DNA from 3 places in the Janibacter alittae genome. Region 2 is predicted to be linked to each of the others. Evidence: predicted binding sites of a transcription regulator. Region 2 holds the regulator's gene; each other region holds the start of a gene.
What was found. The regulator HrcA, encoded in region 2, represses chaperone genes, less so after heat shock. The targets are predictions, from matches to a motif close to TTNGCACTCGNNNNNNNCGAGTGCNAA.

Region 1: the regulator HrcA is predicted to act here: its motif matches at 2,006-2,032, upstream of groES (co-chaperone GroES).
Region 3: the regulator HrcA is predicted to act here: its motif matches at 2,022-2,048, upstream of V1351_RS04030 (Hsp20/alpha crystallin family protein).

What each region holds. Positions count from the first base shown of each region.
Region 1 covers NZ_CP144913.1:2,516,217-2,522,887, forward strand. Annotated here, with positions in the region: gene groL (chaperonin GroEL) at 1-1,452, opposite strand, end outside; gene groES (co-chaperone GroES) at 1,576-1,872, opposite strand; gene V1351_RS12140 (class I SAM-dependent methyltransferase) at 2,113-3,354, shown strand; gene V1351_RS12145 (glycoside hydrolase family 3 N-terminal domain-containing protein) at 3,377-4,633, shown strand; gene V1351_RS12150 (glycine betaine ABC transporter substrate-binding protein) at 4,703-5,626, opposite strand; gene V1351_RS12155 (ABC transporter permease) at 5,699-6,589, opposite strand; gene V1351_RS12160 (quaternary amine ABC transporter ATP-binding protein) at 6,589-6,671, opposite strand, start outside.
Region 2 covers NZ_CP144913.1:2,082,041-2,088,711, reverse strand. Annotated here, with positions in the region: gene V1351_RS10000 (tyrosine-protein phosphatase) at 1-425, opposite strand, end outside; gene hemW (radical SAM family heme chaperone HemW) at 508-1,770, shown strand; gene V1351_RS09990 (trimeric intracellular cation channel family protein) at 1,763-2,413, shown strand; gene fabG (3-oxoacyl-ACP reductase FabG) at 2,499-3,254, shown strand; gene V1351_RS09980 (DUF3097 domain-containing protein) at 3,290-4,165, opposite strand; gene hrcA (heat-inducible transcriptional repressor HrcA) at 4,309-5,343, shown strand; gene dnaJ (molecular chaperone DnaJ) at 5,398-6,516, shown strand; gene V1351_RS09965 (16S rRNA (uracil(1498)-N(3))-methyltransferase) at 6,529-6,671, shown strand, end outside.
Region 3 covers NZ_CP144913.1:812,537-819,207, forward strand. Annotated here, with positions in the region: gene sodN (superoxide dismutase, Ni) at 1-156, opposite strand, end outside; gene V1351_RS04020 (S24/S26 family peptidase) at 242-571, opposite strand; gene V1351_RS04025 (NAD(P)-dependent malic enzyme) at 741-1,901, shown strand; gene V1351_RS04030 (Hsp20/alpha crystallin family protein) at 2,125-2,586, shown strand; gene V1351_RS04035 (hypothetical protein) at 2,751-3,572, opposite strand; gene V1351_RS04040 (hypothetical protein) at 3,712-4,002, shown strand; gene V1351_RS04045 (nucleotidyltransferase family protein) at 3,999-4,844, shown strand; gene V1351_RS04050 (3'(2'),5'-bisphosphate nucleotidase CysQ) at 4,854-5,603, opposite strand; gene V1351_RS04055 (sulfite exporter TauE/SafE family protein) at 5,596-6,561, opposite strand; gene cysC (adenylyl-sulfate kinase) at 6,561-6,671, opposite strand, start outside.

The sequences.
Region 1 (6,671 bases), 430 kb from region 2:
GTCGCCGTACTCACCGGAGGCGGCGTTGAGGCCGTTGCCCGGGGCGAGCTCCTGGACCTTCGCCACGCTGACGTAGCCCTCGAGGCCGGCGTTCTCGGCGATCCAACGCAGCGGCTCGACCGCGGCCTTGCGCACGATGTTGGCGCCGACGGCCTCGTCGCCCTCGAGGGTGAGCCCGTCGAGGACCGAGACGGCGTGGACGAGCGCGGAGCCACCACCGGCGATGATGCCCTCCTCGATCGCGGCACGCGTCGCGGAGATCGCATCCTCGATGCGGTGCTTCTTCTCCTTCAGCTCCACCTCGGTGTGGGCACCGACCTGGATGACGCAGACGCCCCCGGCGAGCTTCGCGAGGCGCTCCTGGAGCTTCTCGCGGTCCCAGTCGGAGTCGGTGCGCTCGATCTCGGCCTTGATCTGGTTCACGCGACCGGTGACCTCGTCGGCATTGCCCTGGCCGTCGATGATCGTCGTGTTGTCCTTGGTGACGACGACGCGACGGGCCTGGCCGAGGTCCTCGAGGCCGACCTGGTCGAGCTTGAGGCCGACCTCCTCGGCGACGACCTGGCCGCCGGTGAGGACGGCCATGTCCTGCAGCATCGCCTTGCGGCGGTCACCGAAACCGGGGGCCTTGACGGCCACGACGTTGAAGACACCCTTGAGCTTGTTGACCACGAGGGTGGACAGCGCCTCGCCGTCCACGTCCTCGGCGATGATCATCAGCGGCTTGCCGGACTGGACGACCTTCTCCAGCACCGGCAGGATCTCCTGGATGTTGGAGATCTTGCCCTGGTTGATCAGCACGTAGGCGTCCTCGAGGACGGCCTCCATGCGCTCGGGGTCGGTGACGAAGTACGGGCTGATGTAGCCCTTGTCGAACTGCATGCCCTCGGTGAACTCGAGAGCGGTCTCGGCGGTCGAGGACTCCTCGACGGTGATGACACCGTCCTTGCCGACCTTGTCGAAGGCGTCGGCGATGGTGGAGCCGATGACCTGGTCCTGCGCCGAGAGGGCAGCGACCTGGGCGATCTCGTCCTTGTCGCCCAGCTCGCTGGCGTTCTCCAGCAGGCGCTCGGACACGGCCTGGACGGCCTGGTCGATGCCGCGCTTGAGGCCGGAGGGGGCAGCACCCGCCGCGACGTTGCGCAGGCCCTCGCGGACCATTGCCTGGGCGAGGACGGTCGCGGTGGTCGTGCCGTCACCGGCGACGTCGTTGGTCTTGGTCGCAACCTCCTTCGCCAGCTGTGCGCCGAGGTCCTCGTAGGAGTCCTCGAGCTCGATCTCGCGGGCGATGGTCACGCCGTCGTTGGTGATGGTGGGGGCGCCCCACGCCTTGTCGATGACGACGTTGCGGCCCTTGGGGCCGAGCGTCACCTTGACGGCGTTGGCGAGCTGGTCGACGCCACGCAGGAGGGCGTCACGGGCGGAGTCGTTGAACTCCAGTTCCTTGGCCATGGATGTCCTTTGGTCTCAGGTGAGATGGGGGAAACGGCGACGCCCCGGTGGGACCCCGGGAGGGCCCGCACCCGGGGCGTCAGCAGTTGCGACCGGTGCCCGGTCGCGGGGTCTCGGGGATCGTCAGCCGACGATCGCGAGGACGTCGCGCGCGGAGAGGATCAGGTACTCCTCGCCACCGTGCTTGACCTCGGTGCCGCCGTACTTGGAGTAGATGACACGGTCGCCGATGGAGATGTCCATCGGGACGCGCTCGTCACCGTCGTCGTTGAAGCGGCCGGGGCCGACGGCAACGACCTCGCCCTCCTGCGGCTTCTCCTTGGCGGTGTCCGGGATGACGAGCCCGGACGCGGTGGTCTGCTCGGCCTCGACGGACTGGACGACGATGCGGTCCTCGAGCGGCTTGATGGAAACCGACACGCTGACTCCTTTGGGTGAGGGTCGTGGATGATGAGTTCTCGGTGGTGCCGGGCCGGACGCCGTCGCGGGGGTCGACCAGCCGTGGCCTTGGCACTCGCCAGTGGTGAGTGCCAAGTCCAAATCTAGGCGGGCGTTGGCACTCGGTCAACCTGAGTGCCAATTCTGCCGACCCGGGGCCCTGACGGCCCTCACCCGGCCCGTCCTCCTCGCCGAACTCGCGGAGAGGGGACAATGCCCCGTGTGGATCTGACGACCGTGCGCTGGCTGGCCTCCCCGGAGGGCCATGCCGCCCTGCACGATCTCCCGGACTACCGGGAGGCCGACGCCGTGGCACAGATCGGCGCGCTGCGGGCCCGGGGCCGCACCGCCGAGCAGGCCGCCGCGCTGATGACCCAGAAGCGCCTGCGGGCACGGGCGCAGGAGAAGTTCGGCGAGTTCGCCGAGGGCATGCTGTTCACCCCCGACGGGCTGGAGCAGGCCAGCCGTCTCGAGGTCGCCGCCACCCACGCCGGCCGGTACGCGGCCGCCAGCCTGGCGACCGTCCACGACCTCGGCTGCGGCATCGGCTCCGACGCGATGGCCATGAGCGCCCTGGGCGTGACCGTGCATGCCGTCGACGCCGACCCGCTCACCGCGGCCCTGGCCGACATCAACCTGCGTCCGTGGCCGGACAGTCGCGCCCGCACCGGGGTGGCGGAGGACTTCGACCCTCCGGTCGATCCGCTGCACGCCCGCGCCGGCGTCTGGCTCGACCCGGCTCGCCGCACACCCGGCGTCGCCGACCGTCATGGCCGTACCCGCCGCGTGTTCCGGCTTGACGAGATCTCGCCGTCCTGGGACTTCGTGCTCTCCGTCGCCCGTGACGTGCCGGCGACCGGCGCCAAGCTGAGCCCCTCCCTTCCCCATGACATCCCACCACTGGGGACCGAGGCGCAGTGGCTCTCCTGGCAGGGCACCGTGCTGGAGTGCACCGTCTGGTGGGGTCCCCTGGTGAAGGAGGCCGGCCGGAGTGCCCGCGTCCTGCGCCGGGGCATCCCCCCGGTCGAGGTCGACGAGCGCAGCTGCGAGGAGGACCCGCCTCGGGCGACCTCGCTGGCCGACACCGGTCGGTGGCTGTACGAGGCCGACCGGGCGGTCGTGCGGGCGGGCCTGATCGGGACCGTCACCGGTGCCGTGTCCGGCGCGGAACTCGAGCCGGGCCTGGGGTACGTCTCGAGCGATCTGGAGATCGACCTGGGGCACGCCCGCCGGTTCGAGGTGCTGGAAGCCATGCCCTTCTCCGTCAAGACCCTGCGTGCGTGGCTGCGGGAGCACGGCATCACCGGCCTGACGATCAAGAAGCGGGGGATCCGGCTCGACGAGGACCAGCTACGCCGCCAACTGAAGATCGGTCGGGGCGCCGGGGACGGTGCGAGCGCCACCATCGTGCTCACCCGCGTCGCCGGCGCCCAGACGGTGCTCGTCGTGTCCCCCGCCGGCTGAGTGCCGCGGGTAGCGTTCGGACATGCCCCGTCGTCACCACCTGCCCCGCGTCGCCGCCGGCGCGGCCGTGCTCGCCCTCCTCGGGTGCGGCGGGTCCGGCAACTCGAACCCGACCGGCACGAGTGGCTCATCCAGCGCGTCCGGGTCCTCCTCGGCCTCGTCCTCGGGCAGTTCGTCCTCGTCCGCGTCATCGGGCGGCACCTCTCCCTCCGCCTCATCCTCCGACCCCCGGACCAGCGCGTGCGTCGCCGACGTGCGGGAGGCGATGACGCCGACGCAACAGGCGGGTCAACTGCTCATGGCGGCGATGTACCCCGGCTCCGCGACGAGTCTGGACCCCTACATCGACGACCAGGGTCTGGGCTCGATGCTCTACCTCGGAGGGTGGCAGGGCTCGTCGGCCGTCGAGGCAGCGAGCAGTCACCTCCAGCAGGTCGCGCCCACCATCGATGGGACGACGGTCGGCATGCTCGTCTCCGCCGACCAGGAGGGCGGCCAGGTCCAGCAGTTCACCGGGGCCGGCTTCTCATCCATTCCCTCCGGCCTGGACCAGGCACGGCTGCCCGACCTGCGTTCCTCCGCGAAGGGGTGGGGAGCCGAGCTCGCCTCTGTCGGCGTCGACGTCAACCTCGCTCCTGTCGCCGACACCGTCCCCGCCTCCGTCGGCCGGGCCAACGAACCGATCGGCCAGTGGGGTCGGGAGTACGGCTCGACCCCGCAGGTGGCCGGGGCGGGAGCGCTCGCCTTCGCGCAGGGGATGCAGGACGCCGGCGTGGAGCCGACCGTCAAGCACTTCCCCGGCATCGGCCGGATCACCGGCAACCCCGATCTGACGGCGCAGGGCATCACCGACGACGAGATGACCACTGACGACCCACAGTTGGCCGCCTTCAAGACGGTCATCGACGGCGGCACGAACATCGTCATGGTCGGCTCCGCGCGCTACGCCAAGATCGACCCGGGCACCCCGGCGGTCTTCTCCGAACGGATCATCGAGGGGATGCTGCGCCGCGGCCTCGACTTCGACGGGGTGGTCATCACCGACGACGTGGGCGCCGCGGCGGCGGTCCAGGCCACGTCGGTCGCGCAGCGAGCGACGCGATTCATCGCCGCCGGGGGCGACATCGTGCTCACCGTCGAGCCGGACCAGGTGCCGACGATGACCTCCGCGATCGTGGAGGAGGCGAAGGGGGATCCCGCCTTCGCCGATCAGGTCCAGCGCTCGGTGACCCGCGTCCTGGCGCTCAAGGAGGACATGGGCCTGCTGATCTGCGGCTAACTGCCCCTGAACGAGAGCGAGCCCCGGTCCGATCGGACCGGGGCTCGCGCGTGCTGCGGGAAGAGGGTCCTACTTCTTCTCGGTCAGCTCGGTCTCGAAGGCCTCGGGGTACTCCTCGACGAACGCGTCGATGGCCTCGGTCTCCTTGCCCTCGCCGTACTCGTTGACGACCATGTCCTCGAGCGCGCCGTACTGCTCGTCGTCGAGCTTGATGCCCGCGATCAGCTCGGCCGCCTCGGGGAAGTCCTCGGAGAAGGTCTCCGAGCCGAGGAAGTGCAGGGCCTCGGGCTCACCGAGAGCGCCCTTGGGGTCCTTGAGGTCGCGCACCGGGAAGGCGCTGTTGGCCCAGAAGGGGCGCCACAGGGTGACGACGATCTCCTCCTCGGCGTCGGTGGCCTTCTTCAGCTCGGCGAGCATGCCCGTGGTCGAGGAGGTCACCAGCTCGAAGTCGCTCCCCAGGCCGTAGTCCGGGATGACGCTGTCCTTGGTGGCCTTGGTCAGGCCGGCGCCCGGTTCGATGCCGATGATCTTGCCGTCCAGCTCGTCGGCGTGGTCCGGCAGGTCGGCGATCGACTGCATCTCGCTGTACTCCGGCACCGCGAAGGTCAGCTTCGCGTTGTCGTAGTAGGCGCCGACGTCCTCGATCTTGTCGCCGTACTCCTCCATGTAGGAGGCGTGGGTCACCTCCGGCCATGCGGAGGGGTACATGTCCACATCACCCTTGGACAGGGCGGTGTACAGCGGGCCGGCCTCGGTGAGGGTCTGCATCTCGACCTCGTAACCGGCCTTGGTCAGCTGGTCCTCGAGGAGATAAGCGGTGGACAGTCCGTCGGTCCAGGAGGGGATGAAGCCCAGGGTGATGGTGCCCTTTGCCTCTCCCTCGCCCCCGGAGCCGGAGTCTCCGCTGTCGCTGTCGCCACAGGCGGCGAGCGTGAGCGCCAGGGTGGAGGCGGCCGTGGCGGCGAGGGCCCTGCGAGTGAATCGCGTGTTCATCGGTGTGTCCTTTCGTGTGACGCCACCGCAGAGGCGGTGAAGTCGGTGTCACCGGCACGGTGCCGGTCGGGGTCAGGAGCGGCTGAAGGTCTTGCGCAGCAGACGTCGGAGTGAGCCGGGGTACTCGCCCGGGTCACCGAGGGCGGCGGTCGTGCGGTCGAGGAAGATCGCCAGGATCACCACGCCCAGACCGGCCTCGACACCCTTGGGGATGTTCAGGGTCGAGATCGCGGAGACGACCTCCTTGCCCAGGCCGTCGGCGCCGACCATGCCGGCGATGACGACCATCGACAGGGCGAGCATGATCACCTGGTTGACCCCGGCCATGATGGTCGGCAGCGCCAGCGGCAACTGGATGCCGCGCAGGATCTGTCGTGGCGTGGCACCGAATGCGGCGCCGGCCTCGACCGTCTCCGAGTCGACCTGGCGGATGCCCAGCTCGGTCAACCGCACTCCCGGGGGGAGGGAGAAGATCACGGTGGCCACGACGCCGGGGACGGCGCCGACGCTGAAGAAGATGATCGCCGGGATCAGGTAGACGAAGGCGGGCATCGTCTGCATGAAGTCCAGCAGCGGCCGGATGGCGGTGCTCACACCGGGACTGCGGGCTGCGGCGATGCCGATGGGGATGGCGATGACGACCGCGACCAGCGTGGCGATGATCACCAGCGACAGCGTCAGCATCGCGTTGTTCCACTGCCCCATGGCGGCGATGAGCACGAATCCGATCGGCGTCGCGATGGCGAACTGCCAGGACCGCGCCAGCCAGGCGATGAGCGTGAAGACGAGGACCATCACCCATGCGGGTGGTGTCAGCAGGACCGTGTTCAGCGAGTCCACGAGCCACCCGACCACGAGGCTGATGAAGTCGAAGACGGCGGAGAAGTTCGTGGTCAGCCAGTCGATGATCGACTCGGCCCACTCGCCGACGTGCACGCGGGGGAACATCGTCTCGTCCTCCATCAGCGCACCCCCTCACCGATCGTGGATGGCACCGAGGACTGTCCACCGTTGTCCGTGGAGCTCGACGCGGCTGCCAGCAGGG
Region 2 (6,671 bases):
AGTGCCCCCGCGACGGAGTCGGGACGCTGGTGCAGGTAGCCGAGGTAGTGGCGCGTCCAGAAGCCCGAGGACCCCCGATCCGGGTCACCCTCGGACAGCAGCAGGGCGTCCTTGCCACTGTCGGCGGTGCTCCGGGCCGCACCCGGGTGACGGTCCTCGGCGATGAAGCTGAGGTGGTGGTGCGCCAACGACGTCTGGGTCAGGGGGCCGGGTCCGGTGAGATCACGCTCGACGTCGGTGCGCAGGTCGATGACGTCGGTGACGCCCACCTCGCCGACGAGCCGCTGCACGTCCGCCCGCGTGAGGTCCTGCAGGTTGTCGCTGCGCACGAGCCGACCATCCCGGGTGCGGCCGCCGCTGAGGGTGGGCAGGCCGCCGAGGTCGCGCATGTTGACGACGCCGTCGAGGTCGATCCAGTGGGTCATGGTCCTCACCGTAGCCAGCGATGCTGACAGGAGGGTGACCGGCTGGTGTCGGGCTGCGTCCCGCGGGTGGGAGGATGGCGCGGTGCCTGCCCTGCCCGATGGAGACGAGGCGCCGCGGGACGGCGCCCTGCCCGCCACCGCCCGTGACGCGGTCGGGCAGCGACCCTTCGGGATCTACCTGCACGTGCCCTTCTGCACGGTCCGGTGCGGCTACTGCGACTTCAACACCTACACCGCCACCGAGCTCGGTCCCGTCGGGGGAGCGAAGGGGGCGGGCGTCGCCACCTTCGTCGACGCGGCGATCGACGAGCTCGACCTCGCCCAGCAGGTGCTGGGGGACCCGCCGGCCGTGTCCACCGTCTTCGTCGGCGGAGGCACCCCGACCCTCCTGCCCGCCGCGGACCTCGTGCGCTTCCTCGGGGCCGTGCGTGAGCGCTGGGGGCTGGCCGATGACGTCGAGGTGACCACCGAGGCCAACCCCGACTCGGTGGACGTCGACTCCCTTCGCGTCCTGGCCGAGGGTGGGTTCACCCGGGTGAGCCTGGGTATGCAGTCGGCCGTGCCGGGTGTCCTGGCGACACTGGACCGCACCCACGACCCCGCCAACGTGAGCAGGGCGGTCGCGGCCGCCCGCGAGGTGGGCCTGGCCGTCAGCCTCGACCTGATCTACGGCACGCCGGGCGAGAGCCTGCAGCAGTGGCGCACCTCGCTCGAGACGGCGATCGCACTTCGACCGGACCACCTGTCCGCCTACGCGTTGACCGTCGAGGACGGGACCAAGCTGGCCGCCCGGGTGCGTCGCGGTGAGCTGCCCCGACCCACCGATGACGACGAGGCCGACAAGTACGAGCTCGCCGACGAGTTGCTCGCCCCGGCCGGATTCGACTGGTACGAGATCAGCAACTGGTCGCGCACGCCCGCCGGACGGTGTCGGCACAACGAGGCCTACTGGCGCGGCGACGACTGGTGGGGCGTCGGGCCCGGGGCCCACAGCCACGTCGCCGGCGTCCGGTGGTGGAACGTCAAGCACCCCGCTGGCTGGGCGCAGCGCCTCGCCGGGGGGTCCCCGGCAGCGGCCCGCGAGGTCCTGACCCCCGGGCAGCGCCACGACGAGGACGTCCTGCTGGGGGTGCGGTTGCGTGACGGACTGCCGACCGGCATGGTGACGCCGCAGGGACGAAGGGCGGTGGCCGGCCTCGTCGCCGACGGTCTGGTCGACGGTCGTTCGGCCGTCCGCGGGCGCGTGGTGCTCACCCGTCGCGGTCGTCTGCTCGCCGACACCGTCGTCCACCAGCTCATCGCCGGGGCCGTCGAGCCATGGCAGGTGTCCACCGGCCATGACTGAGACACCTGCCGCCGTCCCGGACATCATTCGGCTCCTCGACCTGCTGGGAGTGCTCGCCAACGGGTTGCTGGGCGGGGCCGTGGCCCGCCGCTTCAACCTCGACCCGGTCGGATTCGCCGTGTTGGCGATCGTCTCGGCCCTGGGCGGCGGCGCGATCCGCGACGTGCTGCTCGACCTCACCCCGATCGCGCTGACGGACCTGGCCTACCTGACGGTCGCGCTCGTCGCTGCAGGCGTCGCGTTCATGGTCCCTCTGGAGGGCCGTCGCTGGCGCCAGCTCTTCCCGTGGGTCGACGCGATCGCCCTCGGGACCTGGGCGGTCGTCGGCACGCAGAAGGCGCTGATGTACGACATCCACTGGCTGCCGGCGATCCTCCTCGGCGTGCTCACCGCCTGCGGTGGCGGTGCCGTGCGGGACATGATGCTGGGCCGGGTGCCGGTCATCCTGCAGCAGTCCGAGCTCTACGCCAGCGCAGCCTTCGTCGCCGGCGCGACCTTCGTCGTCTTCTCGTCCTTCATCCCGGGCCCGGGGGACTCCCTGGTCGCCGCAGGCGTGGGTGGTGGCATCTGCGTGCTGGCCCGCAAGCGCGGGTGGCGACTGCCGACGGAACCGCGGTGGATCGCGGTGCGTCCCAAGGAGTGAGCGTCCGGGCGACCGGGGTGTCGTGCGCCGGGACGATGCACGACGATGGGGAGGGAACCCCCTTCGCGATCATCAGGAGCTGCACATGAGCACCACCCGCACCGCCGTCGTCACCGGAGCCGCCCGCGGCATCGGCCGTGCCGTCGCCCACCGACTGGCCACCGACGGCCACCACGTCGCCGTGCTCGACCTCGACGAGTCGGCCTGCCAGGTCGTCGCCGACGAGATCACCGATGGCGGCGGCACGGCCCTCGCCGTGGGGGTGGACGTCTCGGATCCCGAGCAGGTCGAGGCCGGCGTGGCCCGGGTCGCCGAGGAGCTCGGCGCGCCGACCCTGCTGGTCAACAATGCCGGCATCATCCGCGACAACATGCTCTTCAAGATGCCGGTCGAGGACTGGGACGCCGTGATGTCGGTGCACCTGCGTGGCGCCTTCCTGATGACCAGGGCCTGCCAGGCGCACATGACGACCGAGAAGTACGGCCGCATCGTCAACCTCTCCTCGACGTCGGCGCTGGGCAACCGCGGCCAGGTCAACTACTCGGCCGCGAAGGCCGGGATGCAGGGCTTCACCAAGACCCTGGCCATCGAGCTGGGCAAGTTCGGGGTGACGGCCAATGCGATCGCCCCCGGCTTCATCCAGACCGACATGACGGCCGCGACGGCCGAGCGGATCGGGGTGCCCTTCGAGGACTTCCTCGCCCACGCCGCCAAGGAGACCCCGGTCCAGCGCGTCGGTCAGCCCGAGGACATCGCCGCGACGGCGTCCTTCCTGCTGTCGGAGGAGGCGGGATTCGTCTCCGGCCAGGTCATCTACGTCGCGGGCGGCCCGCGGGACTGACCCGGGACGCCGCAACTGCTTGGGCTCCTGCGAGTTCACTCCGCGGTGACGAAGTCGATCAGCTCCTCGACCCGGCCGAGGAGGGCTGGTTCGAGGTCGGCATAGCTGCGCACCGTGCCCAGGATCTGCTTCCAGGCGCGGGCGATGTCGGCCTGCGAGTCGTGCGCCCAGCCCAGGTGCGCGCAGACGCCGCGCTTCCACTCCACGGAGCGCGGGATCTGCGGCCAGGCCTGCATACCCAGACGCTGCGGACGCACCGACTGCCACACGTCGACGTAGGGGTGGCCGACGACGAGGACGTGCTCGGGGGCGACCCGGTTGGCCTCCTCGACGATGCGTGACTCCTTCGTGCCGGGCACGAGATGATCGACGAGGACGCCCATCCGACGGTCGGGGCCGGGGGAGAACTCCCGGATGACCCCGGCAAGGTCGTCCACGCCGTCGAGCATCTCGACGACGACCCCCTCGATCCGTAGGTCATGGCCCCAGACCTTCTCGACGAGCTCGGCGTCGTGCCGGCCCTCCACGAAGATGCGCGACCCGCGGGCCACCCTCGCCCTCGCGTCGTGTACGGCGACCGACCCGCTGGCCGTGCGCGATGCGGCGCGCTCGGCCTTCGCCAGGGCCGCTCGCCGGTCCCCCTTCGGCGCGGTGAGCGCCACCGGTGTGCCGTCCTGCAGGAACCCGGCACCCAGCGGAAAGGCCCGGACCGTGCCGTGCCGGTCCTCCAGGTGCACGACGTGGACACCACCGGCCTTCTCCACGGCGACCACGGCGCCGACCCAGCCGGTCTCGACGTCCTCCACGACGGTGCCGTGGGTCGCCTCGATCGGGCGCGAGGTGGGACGGGCGAGGCGGCCTCTGGAGCGCCAGTCGCCGGAGAGCACGTCATTGCCGTATCGGTCGTTCACGAGGCCGACGCTAGGCCGGGCGAGGCGTTCCGGACGGCAGGGCACGCCGGATTCCGGGGAATGCACCGGTCGGTCGTAGACTTGGCACTCAGGTGGACCGAGTGCCAAGGCGGTGCGGTCGGTGATGTCGGAAGGAGGACTCCATGAGTGACGAGCGTCGGATGGCGGTACTCAGCGCCATCGTGGAGGACTACGTCCAGACGTCGGAGCCCGTGGGCTCGCGGGCGCTGCTGGACCGGCACCGGCTCAACGTCTCTGCCGCGACCGTGCGCAACGACATGGCCGCGCTCGAGGACGAGGGCCTCATCGTCGCCCCGCACACGTCCGCCGGCCGGATCCCCACGGATGCCGGGTACCGCCTCTTCGTCGACCGGTTGCAGGCCATCCGGCCGATGTCCCGGGGGGAGCGGGCCGCCATCACCGACTACCTCGAGGGCGCCGACGAGCTCGATGCCGTCCTGGACCGCACCGTGCGACTCCTGTCGACGCTGACCCGCCAGGTCGCCGTCGTGCAGTATCCGTCGCTGACCAGGAGCATCGTCAAGCACATCGAGCTGGTGGCGATGAGCGACACCCGCCTCATGGTGGTCGTCATCATGGGGACCGGCCGGGTCGAGCAGCGGGTCGTACCCACGGGCGTCGACTACACCGACGGCCCCGGCCTCGAGTCGCTGGCCCGGGCACGTTCCCGGGTCAACGCCGCGACCCGTGACCGGCGCCTAGCCGAGGCGCTCGATGCCCTCGGCACGCTGCACTCCGAGGACACCGGCACCGAGGACGCTCTCACCGCCGGGGTATTGGCTGCGCTCGCCGACGCGCTCGCCGACGAGCGGGAGACCAAGATCGCACTCGCGGGGACGGCCAACCTCGCTCGCAGCCCCGGCGACTTCCCGATGACGCTGGAACCCATCCTCGATGCACTGGAGCAGCACGTCGTGCTGCTGAAGCTCCTGGGTGTCGAGGCCGACCAGGACGAGGCGGGTGTCGCCGTGCGCATCGGCTCGGAGAACCCCGTGAGCGGCCTGCACACGACCTCGTTGGTCACCTCGGGCTACGGCTCGGGTGACGAGCAGGTCGGGACCGTCGGTGTGCTCGGCCCCACTCGCATGGACTACCCGGCGACGATGGCACAGGTGCGTGCCGTCGCCACCTACCTCTCGCGGATCATGGACGCCTGACGGCTCCCGTCCGCATCAACCAGACAGACCCACGACCTACGAGGACGTCAACGCGTGAACGACTACTACGAGGACCTCGGCGTCAGCCGAGAGGCCAGCCCCGAGGAGATCAAGCGGGCCTACCGCAAGCTCGCCCGTACCCTGCACCCGGACGTGAACCCCGGTGAGGACGCCGAGGAGAAGTTCAAGCGCGTCTCGCAGGCCTACGACGTGCTCTCCGACGAGACGAGGCGTCGCCAGTACGACATGGGCGGCGACCCGTACGGCGGGGCGCACGACGGCTTCGGCGCGGGCTTCAGCTTCAGCGACATCATGGAGCAGTTCTTCGGCGCCCAGTCGGGCGGCGGCCGGGGGCCGCGCTCGCGCCGTTCGCGCGGGCAGGACGGCCTGGTCGGGCTCGAGGTCGACCTGGCGACCGCCGTCTTCGGCGGTCAGGAGGACCTGGTCATCGACACCGCCACCGCGTGCTCGGTGTGCGACGGCGACGGCGCGCAGCCGGGCACCGGCCGCCGCACCTGTGACACCTGCGCCGGTCGTGGTGAGATCCAGCAGGTGCAGCGCTCCTTCCTGGGGCAGGTGATGACCAGCCGTCCGTGCCCGACCTGCCAGGGCTTCGGCGAAGTCATCCCCAACCCGTGCCACGAGTGCTCCGGCCAGGGCCGGGTACGCACCCGGCGCACGATGACGGTCAAGATCCCCGCCGGCGTCGATTCCGGCACCCGCATCCACCTCTCCGGCGAAGGGGAGGTCGGACCCGGTGGCGGACCGGCCGGCGACCTCTACGTCGAGCTGCGGGTCGCCGAGCACGACACCTTCACTCGTCGGGGTGACGACCTGCACGCATCCGTGCCGGTGCCGATGACAGCGGCCGCGCTCGGTGTCGACATGAGCTTCATGACGCTGGACGGGGAGCAGGAGATCTCCATCAAGCGGGGCACCCAACCCGGCGACACGATCGTCCTGCCCGGTCTGGGCGTGACGCACCTGCGCCACGAGGGCCGCGGCGACCTGATCATCCACATGGACGTGCGTACTCCGACCCGTCTGGACGGGGAGCAGGAGCAGCTGCTGCGCGACCTCGCCAGCGTCCGCGACGAGGAGCAGCCCGACGGCGACCTCGACGACATCGACGCCGGTTTCGTCGGTCGTCTGCGCCACGCCTTCAAGCGCTGACGCGTCGATCCGGTGACCGCACCACTGTTCCTCGTCGACCCCGGCGTCCTCGACGGCCTCGGAGTCGACGACGACGTCGCGCTGACCGGCTCCGAGGCGCACCACGCCGCGACGGTGGTGCGGCTGCAGACCGGTGAGGAGGTCCTCGTCGCCGA
Region 3 (6,671 bases), 1.3 Mb from region 2:
GGTGCGGAAGTCCGGGTCGTCGCTCTGGTTGGCCTTCTGGATGATCATCTTGACCGACTCGGCCTCGATGCGAGCCTGCGCGGGGTCGTAGACACCGCACGGGAGGTCGCAGTGGGCGCTGACCTCGGTGATCTGGAAGATGTCGCGAAGACGCATAGGGTGCCTTCCTCTCGTGGTCGGGTGCTGCCGCCCGCCATGCGGGCGACGCTGGTTCTCAACCTACTCGGATGAGGACGACAGGTCACGTGGAGGGGGCTCTCCTGCAAGGTATTCGCAGTAGGACCCTGGCGAGGACCGCCGAGCGGGGAAGGGAACCGACCAGCCAGGAGTCCACGCCGACTCTCGGGTTGTCCCGCTCGACCCACCACCGGCCGGGGTCCACCGGATCGACGCCCGTGACCCGCTTGACCGACACCGGCCGCGGCGCGCCGTGCTCGTCGCGGGGGAGCCGCACGATCGCCATCGAGTCCACCCGTGGCCGGGCGCCCCAGAGCACGAGCAGCAGGTCGCCCTCGCGCAGGGTCGGCTCCATCGAGGTGCCGACGACGCGCGCCAGGCCCGGTCGGATCATGGGCGGCATCGTAGGCGCCCGGACGGCGCAGGCGCGACGACGGAGCCTCCACGGCACCCCTCGCTCGGTGTGAAAGGATGTCGCTCGGCTCACCAGCCGCCCACCGTGACCACACCCGGCCACCCAAAGCGTTCAAAGATCCTTTCGATTCTTCCGAGGTTTGTCTGCCGTGTCTGCGTCCGAGCCCCCCGCCACCTACGACCTCACTGCCCCGCAGTTCGTCGCCCACGAGGGCGGCAAGGTCGAGGTACGGGCAACGAAGCCGTTGGAGGGGCAGGAGGACCTGTCCCTGCTCTACACGCCCGGTGTCGCCGACGTCTGCCTGGCCATCGAGGCGGACCCGGCTCTCTCGCGGCGCTTCACGGCCCGCAACAACACCGTCGCGGTCATCTCCGATGGCACCGCGGTGCTCGGCCTGGGAGACATCGGCCCGCTCGGGGCGATGCCGGTCATGGAAGGCAAGGCCGTCCTCTTCAAGCACTTCGCCGGCGTCGACGCCATCCCGGTGTGCCTTGAGTCCGGGTCGGTCGACGAGCTCTTCGAGACGATCGTGCGGATCGCGCCCAGCTACGGCGGCATCAACCTCGAGGACATCTCCGCGCCGCGCTGCTTCGACCTGGAGCGCCGGCTGCGCGAGCGTCTGGAGATCCCCGTCTTCCACGACGACCAGCACGGCACGGCGATCGTCGTGCTCGCCGGCCTGATCAACGCCTGCCGGGTCGTCGACCGCGCCATCGGGTCGCTGAGCGTCGTCGTCGGTGGTGCCGGCGCGGCCGGTGTCGCGGTGACCCAGCTGCTGCAGCTGGCCGGTGTGACGGACATCGTCGTGTGCGACTCGCGCGGCATCATCGGCAAGCACCGCCACGACCTGGTCGCGCACAAGGAGATGCTCGCCGCGACGACGAACGTCTCCGGCAAGACCGGCACGATGGCCGATGCGCTGAAGGACGCGGACGTCTACGTCGGTGTCTCGGGCGGCACCGTCCCCGAGGAGCAGGTCGCGACGATGGCCGAGGGCCCGATGATCTTCGCGCTGGCCAACCCCACGCCGGAGGTGCACCCGGACGTCGCGCACAAGTACGCCTCGGTCGTCGCGACGGGTCGTAGCGACTACCCGAACCAGATCAACAACGTGCTCGCCTTCCCGGGCATCTTCCGCGGGGCGCTGGATGCTGGGGGAGTGCAGATCAGCGAGGAGATGAAGCTCGCCGCCGCGCGCGCCATCGCCGACCTCGTCGAGGAGCCCACCGCCGACTGCATCGTCCCCCCGGTCTTCCAGGAGGGCGTCGCCGAGGCCGTCGCCGCAGCGGTCGCCGCGCACGCAGTCTGACCCGCACCCCGGCCCCAAGGAGGCCCCCCTTCGGTTCAGGGCGAAGGGGGGCCGTCTTGGGGCCGGGGCGTGCGGTCTGCGGGCTCGATCGCCGGGGCTGGTCGCGGGCCGATCAGGGGCTTGGCACTCTCAAGGTGAGAGTGCTAAATTTGTGACTGTCGTTACAGGTAGCGCCACCCCCGCGGGGGCGGTGGGTGGCCTTCATCGTTGGAGGTTGTTTCTGATGATGCGCACTGATGCACTCACCGAGTTGGATGCCTTGGCCCAGGGCCTGTTGGGCGCCCGCTCCACCCCACGCTCGCCGCAGTTCATGCCGGTCGACGTCTTCCGTGTGGGCGAGCAGTACGTCATCCATGCGGACCTGCCGGGGATGGATCCGGGCAGCATCGACGTGAACATGGGTCGAGGGGTGCTGACCCTGACCGCGCACCGCACGGCGCCGCCGGAGGAGAACGTCCAGTGGCTGACCAGCGAGCGGTTCTCGGGCAGCTACCGTCGCCAGATCACCTTCGGGGACGACATCGACCCCGATCGGATCACGGCGAACTATGACAACGGAGTGCTGACGGTGACCCTGCCGCTCGACCAGCGGGCACTTCCCCGTCAGATCTCCGTGGAGGGCAAGGGGGCCGAGCCCCAGGAGGTGTCTGCCTCCACCGACGAGCAGCAGCGGATCGACAGCTGAGGCCGAGCCCCGAGACGACAGCGGCCCCGCCGGATGGCGGGGCCGCTGTCGTGCGGGGACGCGGGCGAAGGGAGTGGAACGCCCACCGTGCGGTCGGGAACCGGCCGCCGTGGAGTCGCGGATGGGGCCAGCCACAGAGCCGCGCGTCCCTCAGGGGGTGCGGGTCACCAGATGCCGTTCTCCGAGGTGGCGCTACCACCGGAGGCGCCGTTGCCGATGGTCTTGGAGCTCACTGCCTCGCCGACGGGCCAGTCGATGCCCATCCCGGACGTCTTGCTGCCGGAGGCGTACAGCGTGTAGCTGGCCGTGGGGTTGGCCTGGACCTTGGCGTGGTAGTGCTCTTGGCACTCCAGGACCTGGGTGGTGTCGACGATGTCGTGCAGGGCGGGGAAGTCGTCGCCCGTGAGGTCGTCGTTGACGCCGAAGGAGGTCATGACGGCCTCCGCGTGGACCTGCTTGCCCGGTGTCGTGACACCACCGGGGCCCAGGGCGACGTACATGTCGCACTCGGTGCCCGCACCGGTGGTGATGGGCAGGTTCTTGGTGATGGTCCACGTGAACGTCAGCGTGCCGTTGATCCACTCACCCTTGTCGACTGTGCCCCAGCCGCGGGTGCCGTACGTCGTCACCGACCGGGTCTGTGCGGGGTCGGCCGCGTGGAGGGTCAACTCGATGATGATCGGGTTCTCCGGGCTCGCCGATACGGGGGCGGTGCCGAGGTTCTTGAGATTCATGTAGACCCGCTGGGCCGCGCCGTCCAGGGCGGCGGCCAGTTGGTAGAAGTTCAGCTGCAGCTGGGCGTGCTTGGTGCTGGCGAGCGTGATGGCGTTGTTGATCTCCTGCTGGCTCTCCGACGAACATCCCACGTCCGAGGCCGCCAGTCGGGGTGCGGCTGCGGCGATGGTCACCCCCGGGGCCATCCATGCCACCCCCTTGGCGACGGAGCGCCGGCTGGGACTCGGTGCGGGGTTCGTGGCGTGGGGCACGGTGTCTCCTGGGTCTACTGGTGTAGTTGCGGCATGGCCGTGCGGAGCGTAACAAGGCCCCTTACTCTTTCCTTACTGTTGTGGTGGGTGTCACGCAGGCGGGCGTCGCCGCGCTCGACGTGGTCCCTATGCTGCGGTCATGACGATGACCGACGGTGACCAGCGGTGGCGCACGCCGGATGGCATCGCCTGGGTCGCGGGGGAGGGCCGGGTCGCCCTCATCGACACCCGTGCCGTGGCGCCCGTGCCGCTGCTCGTCCATGAGCCGGTGGCCAGCCTGTGGCCGACCCTCGCGGAGGGTCCCGTCTCGGTGGAGCAGCTGCGGGTGGTGGCCGACGGCGTCGTCCAGGACGACTCCGAGGGCTTCGTGCACGCTGCGCTGGAGATGCTGCGGGACGCCTCCCTCGTGGTGCGGGCGGAAGCCGAGTGACCGACTCGCTGACCCTCGCCGAGGCCGTGCCGCTGGGCACGGTGTACCTGCAGCGGCTCCTCGAAGACGCCGGCGTACGTTCACTGGTGATCAAGGGACCCGCCTTCGTGGTGCTCGGGGTCCGGCGGCCGCGCCAAAGTAACGATGTTGACCTGCTGATCCACCCGGATGACCGAGCAAGGACTGCGTGTGTCTTGGAGTCTGCCAATTGGATGAGTATCTCTTACAGGCTTCCAGCAGCCTTGGACGCGTTCGCGTACTCGAAGACCTATCGGCATCCTCTCTTTCCGGCGAGCGTCGACGTCCACCACGCCTTCTTGGGCCTTCTTAGATGGCCTGCAGCCTTTGAGGAGATGTGGGACCGACGAAGCGCTGTGGAGATTGCTCATGCCGCGGTAGTGACCCCGTCTAAGGAAGATGCCCTTGTTGTCGAGGCGCTGAATGCCATGAAGTCCAAGAGGCCGCGGGACTGGCCACTTGCAGTGGAAAAGGTCGTGGCAGGCTCAAGCGACGTTGACGTGGCGCGGCTCGAGGAAGCGACGATTTCGCTGGGTGCTAGCGAGTCTGTCGCCACTCTCATCACGGCCGTAGGAGGTACCCCTGTGCCTGAACCCACGACACCGGGATACAGACGTTGGGTCAGTGAGGCGGGAGGTGACCGGAGGCGGTTGTTGTTGCGTCACATGATCCTTCGAGCGCCGTGGGCTCTGCCGAGCTTTGTGTGGCAGCAAATCACGCTGAGTCGAGCGCAGGCACAGTTCTGGGCGGATGCCCATCGGGTCGAATTTCGAAGCAGGGGTCAGATCCTTCTGCTTCGTGCGAAGAAGCTCATCGGATTGTGAGTGCCCCGTTCAGTTGGCCTTGACGGTGCTGATGGCTCCCAGAATGGTCTCGGCGACCTCGGGTCGGCAGATGACGAGGTCCGGCAGGTAGGGGCTCTCGTTGTTGTAGACCAGCCCCGAGCCGTCGATGCGACTCGTGTGCAGGCCGTGCGCCCGGGCGACGGCCACCGGCGCGGCGGAGTCCCACTCGTACTGGCCACCGGCGTGGACGTAGGCGTCGGCGGTCCCGTCGAGGACGGACATCGCCTTCACCCCGGCCGAGCCCATCTCCACGAGGTCGGCGCCGAGGTGGTCGGCCAGGCGGGTGACGAACTCCGGCGGCCGGCTGCGGCTGACGGCCAGGCGAAGGGGGGCCCCTGCCGCGCCCGCTGCCGGCGCGTCGTCGGCGCTGGAGTAGGTGACGCCCTTCGCGGGGCGGGCCACGGCCCCGGCGACGAGGTTGCCGGCCCGCCACAGTGCGACGTGCACGGCCCAGTCGTCGCGCTCGACCTCGCTGAACTCACGGGTGCCGTCGAGCGGGTCGACGATCCACACCCGCTGCGCGGACAGGCGGACGTGGTCGTCGGCGCCCTCCTCCGAGAGCACCGCGTCCTCGGGACGGACCTTCGCCAGCTCGGCCATGAGGAAGTCGTGGGAGACCCGGTCGCCGAGGTCCTTCAGCTCCTTGGGGTCGATGCCGGCGTGCTCCTCACGGGTGCGCAGGAGCACTTCACCGGCCGCTGTCGCCAGCTCGGCGGCGAGCGCGTGATCGTCAGTCATCGTGGCTTCCTTGTCGTTGCTTGTAGCGCTCGGCGGCGGCCTGCAGGCCTTCCTCGCGGGTGTTTGGGAAGGGCGGTAGCCCGTGGCCCTTGCGAACCAGTCCCCACACGATGGGCCCGAGGACCAGCAGCGCAGCTCCGGCGATCCCGACCCACACCGGGGGCAGACCGAGCATGCCCAGACCGGTCAGCGACAGCACGATGGCGATGCCGCGGCGGACGACGTTCTGCTGGACCCAGGAGGCCAGGCGGGCACCGAGGTAGGTGCCGGGGGCGCCGCCGATGATCAACGGCAGCAGGATGGACCAGTCGATGCCTTCGTAGATCACGTGGCCGACCGCGGCGGCGAGCACGAGGGGGATGGCCTGGACCAAGTCGGTGCCGACCAGCTTGTTCGGCGCCAGGCGTGGATACAGCATGAGCAGGGCGACCATGATCAGGGAGCCGGACCCGACGCTGGTCAGGCCGACGAGCAGACCCCCGAGTGCGCCGACGACAATGGTGGGGACCACCCGCAGTGAGGGGGCCTCGTCGCTGTCGGGGCTTCCGCCCTCGCTGGCCACCTGGATGTTGTGGCGCATGTTCAGCAGGGTCCGCAGCACGTACGTGCCTGCCGCCAGCAGCAGCGCGACACCGATGGCGGCCTTGACGAAGGCCTGCTGCTCCTCGGGTGAGCCCACTTGGTTGATCAGCCACCCGCCGGCGGCGGCAGTCGGGACGGATCCCACGATCAGCAGCGCGGCCAACTTGAGGTCGGGTGTGCCGTGCTTGAGGTGGGCGGCGGCGCCGACCGACTTGTTGACGGCGGCGGCCACGAGGTCGTTCGCCACGGCGGTTGTCGGGGGGATGCCCAGGAAGATCAGGGCGGGGGTCATCAACGCTCCGCCGCCCATGCCGGTCAGGCCGATGACGATCCCGACGCCGAAGGCCACCAGGAGCAGTGAGGTGACGTCGAACATCAGATGCTCCACTCCGGTTGGGTGGCATCGACCAGGTGGCCGCGCTCGTGCAGCAGCGCCAGGACACGGTCCCGGGCCTGATCGACGCTGATCGACGAGGTGTCCAGATC